2 regions of the Streptomyces sp. BR1 genome follow, and region 2 is predicted to be linked to the other one. Evidence: riboswitches for the same ligand, from Rfam matches in the RefSeq annotation. Region 2 holds a riboswitch; the other holds the start of a gene.
What was found. A riboswitch is a leader RNA that binds a small molecule or an ion and turns the genes downstream of it on or off. The one in region 2 is predicted to bind cyclic di-AMP.

Region 1 (3,515 bases), 2.8 Mb from region 2:
CCCGGAGACGGAGCGGAAGCTGCTGCACGGCTGAACCACCGCGCCAACACTGCCGTCTTGACGGTCCGTCAGGACATACCAAGGACTCGATAGGCCGTCAGAGCGGCAGCAGGTCCGGGCGCTTGGGCTCCACGTGGTCGCCCGAGCTCTCGCCCCGCAGCCGTCGCCCGATCCACGGCACCAGGTGCTCGCGCGCCCAGTGGATGTCGTCGCGCCGCACCTCAAGGGTGCCGCGCGGCGGCAGCGGCGGCCACATCTGGTCGGGGTCGGCCGGCACTTCAAGGCCGAGCACCTGGGCGGCGCGCAGCGCGACCCGGGTGTGCCCCTCGGGCGACAGATGCAGCCGGTCCTCGTCCCACGCCCGCCGGTCCTGCACGGACTTGAGCGACCACAGGTCGAGCACCGGGCAGTCGTAGCGGTCCGCGATGGACCGTACGTGCGCGGTGTACGTGGCGACCTTGCCCCGTAGATGCTTGAAGACCGGCACCCCGCGCGTGTCGAACCCGGTGGTCACCATGACCGTCGGGATCGCGCTCTTCAGGTCGGCCACCGCGCGCTCGAAGCGCTCGGCGACGTCGTCCGGGTCGGTGCCCGGCCGGATGATGTCGTTCCCGCCCCCGCAGAAGGTCACCAGGTCGGGCGCGAGCTCCTTGGCCCGCGGCACCTGCTCCTCGACGATCTGGTCGAGAAGCCTGCCCCGGACCGCGAGATTGGCATAGCGAAAGGCCCCCTCCGGTCGCTGATCAGCCAGTAGCACGGCGAACCTGTCCGCCCAGCCGACGAACACCCCGTCCGGGCCGGGATCGCCGACGCCTTCCGTGAAGCTGTCGCCGATCGCCGTGTACGACCCGAACGTACCGCTGTTGAATGATCTCGAATCGTCTGCCACGGGACCATATCTTTCCCTTACGGATGTGACCTACGCGACCGTAAGGAGGGGTTGACGGTGGGTGATATAGACCACCCGGTCAGTTTGGCCCCAACGGGAATACGCCAAAGAAGGCGCGGCCCGGCACGATTTCACGTACCGGGCCGCGCCGTTTCGAGCCGCTGAACTGTCAGAGGCTGGCGCCCTGCTGGCGCAGATACGCGAGCGGGTCGACGTCCGAGCCGTAGTCCGGGGTCGTACGGATCTCGAAGTGCAGATGCGGGCCGGTGACGTTGCCGGTCGCGCCGGAGAGGCCGATCTCCTGGCCCTCGGTCACGGTCTGCCCGGCCGAGACGACGATCTGCGAGAGGTGGGCGTACTGGGAGTACATGCCGTCGGCGTGCCGGATGACGACCTGGTTGCCGTAGGCGCCGCCCCAGCCCGCCGTGACGACCGTGCCCGCGCCGACCGCCTTCACCGTGGTGCCGGTCTGCGCCTCGAAGTCGACGCCGGTGTGGTAGCCGCTGGACCACATGGATCCGGCCATGCGGTACGGGGTGCCGATGCTCACGCTGTCCAGCGGCGCGCGGAAGCCGGAGGCGGAGCCCTGGCTCGTCTTGGCGGCCGAGGTGGTGGTGGCGGGTGCCGCACTGGAGGCGTGCGAGGTGGCCGTCGACGTGTGCGAGGCCGTGGCGTGGGACTTCGCCCCGATCGTCAGCTTCATCCCGGGCCGGATCAGCGCCGGGTCGTCGCCGACCACCGCGCGGTTGTCCTGGTACAGCTTCTTCCAGCCGTCGAGCCGGTGGTCCTCGGCGATCTTCGAGAGGCAGTCGCCGGACTGCACCTTGTACGTCGTGGGCGCGGCCTGGGGCGAGGCGGCCGGGGCGGCGACGAACACGGACGCGGCGCGGGCGGCCTGCTGCGGCGCGACGGCCGGAGCGGCACTCTTCACCGCGGCGTGCGCGCCGGTGGCGCCGAGCAGCGGGATGGCGAGCGCGGCGCCGCCGGTGCCGGCGGCGACCATGCCCCGGGATATCGGGCTGGACTTGGGGCGGCGGTGCTTACCCTTCGCGGGCATGGCGGATTCCTCTCCGGCGCCTGCGAGGTGAGCTGTCGGGTTCGGGCTGGAGCTGCCCGGCCGGGCGCACCACAATGCGGTGCGTCGGCTTCACCCCAAGCCGTGCCGGAATTCCGGACGGCGCCTACCTGGGTCCCCCGCTCCTGCCACACGTGGATGGGTGCGGATTCCGAGCGGTGGCAGGATTCGGCGGTCCACCCGGATTGCGGTGACCGTAAACGAGCATTGCTGGCCGCGACAAGTACCCATTCGTCATTCGATTTCGCGGACAGGAATTCATCGGGGAATTGCGGTCACCCTGTGTCGACGATGAATCCCAACAGGCCCCGACGGCAGGGGGATTCGGCACGACCCACCGCCACGGACCGTCACCGGTATGACGCTGCTCACGGACGACTCACGGAAAAACCTCCCTTCCCGTGGGGGAAATGGAGGGTTTTCCGTATAGCGCCCAATACGGACGAAAGAGCCGATCAGTGCATCTTTACGTCCGAATGCCTCGCCTCACTCCTGTCCCGCGATGTTCCACGGCGCGAACGCGTTCTTCTTGCCCGCGAGCGCGGTGCGCAGCTCCGGGTAGTGGCGCAGCAGCACGCTGATCATGGTGTTGCCGTCGATCCACTCAAGCCCGGCCTTGGAGTACACCTCGGGGGTGTAGTACTCGGTGAAGAACCGGTCGCTGTTCAGTCGGCGCGAGGCCATCAGGATGAAGATCCTGAATGCCGTGTCGCTGAAGGCGAAGCCCTTCGGGAGTTTCTCGGCGAACATGCCGACCTCCAGGTCGACCTTCTCGATGTCGCCGCCGTACACCCGCTTGATCTCTTTCGCCCACACCGGATTGTCCGTCAGGTCCTTGAATTCCTTGGCGGGCTTGAGGCGGAGCAGTCGGCGGAATTCGTTGTAGCGCGGGACGCCGAGTTCGCGGGTGCGCAGGATGTCGGTGGCAGCGAGGTCCTGGAGGTGGCCGTCGGGACGCTCGTACTCCTGGAGGAACTTCGGGAAGTTGTGCAGCGTGACGAGTCCCGGGTGGAGTGTGCCGAAGCTGTAGAGCAGGTCGATCGTGGGGATCGAGCCGAGCACCTTCAGGGCCTCGGGGCCCGCGATGTCCCGGAACGTGGCATCGCGCAGTACGGAGTTGTCGTTGGCGGCCCGCAGCTCCCAGTCGTCGCGGATCAGCGGGTGCATCCGGTAGACGGCGACGAACTCCTCGGTGAGCGCGTACGGAACGCCGTAGTGGTCGGTCTCGCCGCCCGGGATGCCGCTGATGACCTCGGACTTGCTGATCCGCCCGAACAGGTCGTGCACCCGCTCCCCCGCCAGCCCCCACCAGTTGGCGCGCAGTGCGGTGACGGTGGTCGGGTGGCTGATGACGGCGGGGGTCCACTCCACCGTGTGGATCTTGGCGATCAGCGCGGCGTTGACGAGCCGGGCCCGCTCGAAGATCTCCTCGTCGTCCCAGCCCGGGTACGCGGCGTGCAGCTGGTCGCAGATCGCGTTGTGCTCGCGGGTGAACACGTCGTGCATCAGGGCGAGTCCGAGCCAGAAGCCGGGGATACGTGAGGGGTCCTT
Region 2 (3,515 bases):
CAGAAACTCGTCACTTACGTAAAGTACTGTCCCCATTACCATGCGCGAGCACGCGGCGGGGCTGCTGGAATCGATGGCCCGGATCGGGGCGGCGACGCGGCGGAGAGTGCCCGTCGTGCCGCTGTTCCTCGCCGCGTGCGCGCTGCTGATGTGCGTCTCGTTCCCGCTGCCGCCGGTCGCCGTGCCCTGGCTGTCCGCGCCGGGGCACACCAAGGGCGGCGTCCCGGCCGTGCACGGGCCCCCTGCGACCCGTCGGCACGCCAGAGGGACGTGCGTACGGGGGCTCGCCGGGCCCCGACGGTGCCGGGCGAGGCTCATCGCGACCGGGGCCGACCGCCACTGACCCGGTAGCCCGGTTGGCCGAGGTGCGGTCGCCGTGGCGCACGCCGCCCGACAGCCTGGGTGGGGCACGGAATGTCGGCAGCCCGGCGGACGCGCAGGGAGACGACAGGTGCGGCAGCGAGGAGAGGACGAGGGGCCCGGGCGCCTCGACCAGGTGGCGGGTGCCGCCCGACTGCGGCGGCTCGGCCTCGTCCGCGTCCTGCCCGCGCTGCTCCTCGTCGTCGGTGTCGTCTTCGACGTCTCGACGCCGCCCGATCTCACCGCCGCCGCCCTCTACTCGGCCGCGCCCCTGATCGCCGCCTCGTTCTTCGGCCGGGTCGGCACCGCCGTCATCGGCGCGGCCGCCGTCGGGGCGGTGGTGCTCACCGACGCCTTCCACGACATCCCCAGCACCGCCGAGGCGGTCAGCGAGCTGTTCACCGTGTTCACCGTCGCGATCCTGGCCCTGGTCATCAACCGCACCCTGCGCCGCAGCGGCGAGCGCCTGGCCTCCGCGCGCGTGATCGCGGAGACCGCCCAGCGCGCGGTGCTGCCCAAGCCGTCCGGCCGTATCGGCGGACTCCAGGTCGCCGCGCGCTACGAGGCGGCGCAGGCGGGCGCGTTCATCGGGGGCGACCTCTTCGCCGTCCAGGACACGCCGTACGGGGTGCGGCTCGTCGTCGGGGACGTGCGGGGCAAGGGGCTCGGGGCGGTGGAGGCGGTGGCCGTGGTCATCGGGGCGTTCCGGGAGGCCGCCGAGCAGGAGCCGTCACTGGAGGACGTGGCCGGGCGGCTGGAGCGGGCGCTCGCCCGCGAGGGCACCCGGCGCGACGGCCTTGACGCCTTCGAGGGCTTCACCACCGCCGTGCTCGCCGAGATCCCGCCCGGCCGCGAGTGCGTACGCCTGGTGAACCGGGGGCACCCCGAGCCGCTGCTCCTCCACGCGGACGGCAGGCTCGACGCGCTCACCCCGGCCGACCCCGCGCTGCCGCTGGGGATGGCGGAGCTCGGGGTGTGGCCGGACCGGGCGGACGCGTACCCGTTCCCGCCCGGCGCGACGCTGCTGCTCTACACCGACGGCCTCTCCGAGGCCCGCGCGGCCGAGGCCCCGGGCGACTTCTACGATCCGCACGAGCGGCTGCGCGGCCGCATCTTCCCGGGTCCGGAGGAGCTGCTGGACGCGCTCGTCGACGACGTGCGCAGACATACGGGCGGGGGCGCGAGCGACGACATGGCGCTGCTCGCGGTGAGCCGCCCGGGGGTGCGCCAGCCTGAGCGGCGCCGGACGATGCCGGTGGTGCCATGACCCCGGTCGAGCCGCCTCGTAACCCTTCGTAGCCGAACGGCCCCGCAGTGCACGCCATTTGACGCACTGTCATTAAGGATCAACGGGAACAGCTTGGAAACAGGTCCCGGTGTCTATTAACGTTCGATAACGCAGCGCGGTCGTCCCAGCCGTCGCCTAGGCGGCACCGTGCGCACGCGCCGAATCCCGCAAGGGAACCGGGGAACCACCAACTTGGGGTGAATCGGGCACCTTCGCACTTCTCTGAGGTGCCCGTAGGAGACCTTCCTGCTCCGAACCCGTCAGCTAACCCGGTAGGCGAGAAGGAAGGAAAGGAGTGCGCCCCCGTGGCGTCCAACGAGCCTGCCCTCGGCACCCCGCCGGTTCCCCCCGTCTCCCTGTACGGGGCCCCGCCCAGTGACACCGAGGTGTGGGAGCCGTGGGACCCCACCGAGGAGTCCCTGCGTGCCGTACGCGGCCGGCACCGCGTCGCCAAGCAGCGCGGCGGGCTCGCCCGCAGCTCCACCGTCCTCGGCGTCGGCGTCATCGCGGCCGTCGGCGCGGGCGGCATGGCCAGCGCGCAGACCAAGCCGCCGGTCTCCATATCCCTGCCCGACTCGGTCGCCGACAAGCTCCCGGACGTCAAGTCCCTGCCGGGCGTGGGCACGTTGATATCGGACATCGCGGGCGACGACACCCCGGATACGTCCCCGACCGCCAAGGCCGACCGGGCCGTGGCGAGCGCCCCGCTCACCATGGCGGGCGTCTCAAGGGCCGAGGCCGAGCAGGGCGCCACCGACGCGGGCGAGGCCCTGCGCGCCCGCATCCTCCAGCAGGCCGAACAGCAGCAGAACAACGCCGAGGCCGAGGCCAAGGCGAGTGCCGAGAAGGCAGCGGCCGACAAGGCCGCGGCCGAGGCGAAGGCCGCGCAGACCGCGGCGCAGCAGAAGGCGGCGGCCGAGAAGAAGGCCGCCGAGGAGGCCGCCGCGAAGAAGGCCGAGGAGGAACGCCTCGCCGAGCTCGCCAAGAGCTACTCGCTGCCGGTCGCTTCGTACACGATCACCTCGACGTTCGGCGAGGCCGGTTCGATGTGGGCCTCCGGCCACCACACGGGCCTCGACTTCGCCGCCCCGACCGGTACGCCGCTGAAGGCGATCCACAGCGGCACGGTCAAGTCGGCGGGCTGGTCCGGCTCGTACGGCTACCGCACGGTCATCGAGCTGGACGACGGCTCCGAGCTCTGGTTCTGCCACCAGTCGTCGATCGCGGTCAGCGCGGGCCAGCAGGTCAGCACGGGCGACACGATCGGCCGCGTCGGCGCCACCGGCAACGTCACGGGCCCGCATCTGCACCTGGAGGTGCACACGCCGGACGGCACGGGCATCGACCCGATGGCGTGGCTGCAGTCGAAGGGGCTCAACCCGTAGGTCGGGTGGGGCTCCACCCCGGGTCGGGTGCGGTCCGGGGTTCCCGTCCGGGTTCCGGATCGGGCCGCGTATCCGGAATACCCGTGCCCCACAACGCCGTTGCCCCCTCATGACCTCTCTGCGCCCGCTCGGTGCCTCGGACCTTTCCGTCTTCCCGCTCGCCCTCGGCGGCAACGTCTTCGGCTGGACCGCCGACGAGGCGGCGTCGTTCGCCGTGCTCGACGCGTATACCGCCGCCGGCGGCAACTTCGTGGACACGGCCGACGTGTACTCGCAGTGGGCCCCGGGCAACGAGGGCGGTGAGTCCGAGCGGATCATCGGCCGGTGGCTCGCCGCGCGCGGCAACCGCGAGGACGTCGTCGTCGCCACCAAGGTCGGCGCCCACCTCACGTACAAGGGCCTCGCGCCCACCACGATCAAGGCCGCCGTCGAGGAGTCCCTGCGCCGCCTCGGCACCGACTACATCGACCTCTACTACACGC

Region 1: linked by a shared signal. The riboswitch ahead of ACT1U9_RS02560 (M23 family metallopeptidase) and the one ahead of ACT1U9_RS14340 (M23 family metallopeptidase) in region 2 are both predicted to bind cyclic di-AMP.

The regions. Positions count from the first base shown of each region.
Region 1 is NZ_CM126252.1:553,236-556,750, forward strand. It holds gene ACT1U9_RS02550 (NAD-dependent epimerase/dehydratase family protein) at 1-34, shown strand, start outside; gene ACT1U9_RS02555 (SGNH/GDSL hydrolase family protein) at 98-889, opposite strand; gene ACT1U9_RS02560 (M23 family metallopeptidase) at 1,059-1,946, opposite strand; cyclic di-AMP (ydaO/yuaA leader) riboswitch at 1,951-2,119, opposite strand; gene ACT1U9_RS02565 (peroxidase family protein) at 2,451-3,515, opposite strand, start outside.
Region 2 is NZ_CM126252.1:3,332,998-3,336,512, reverse strand. It holds gene ACT1U9_RS14350 (hypothetical protein) at 41-343, shown strand; gene ACT1U9_RS14345 (PP2C family protein-serine/threonine phosphatase) at 452-1,627, shown strand; cyclic di-AMP (ydaO/yuaA leader) riboswitch at 1,795-1,942, shown strand; gene ACT1U9_RS14340 (M23 family metallopeptidase) at 1,954-3,033, shown strand; gene ACT1U9_RS14335 (aldo/keto reductase) at 3,143-3,515, shown strand, end outside.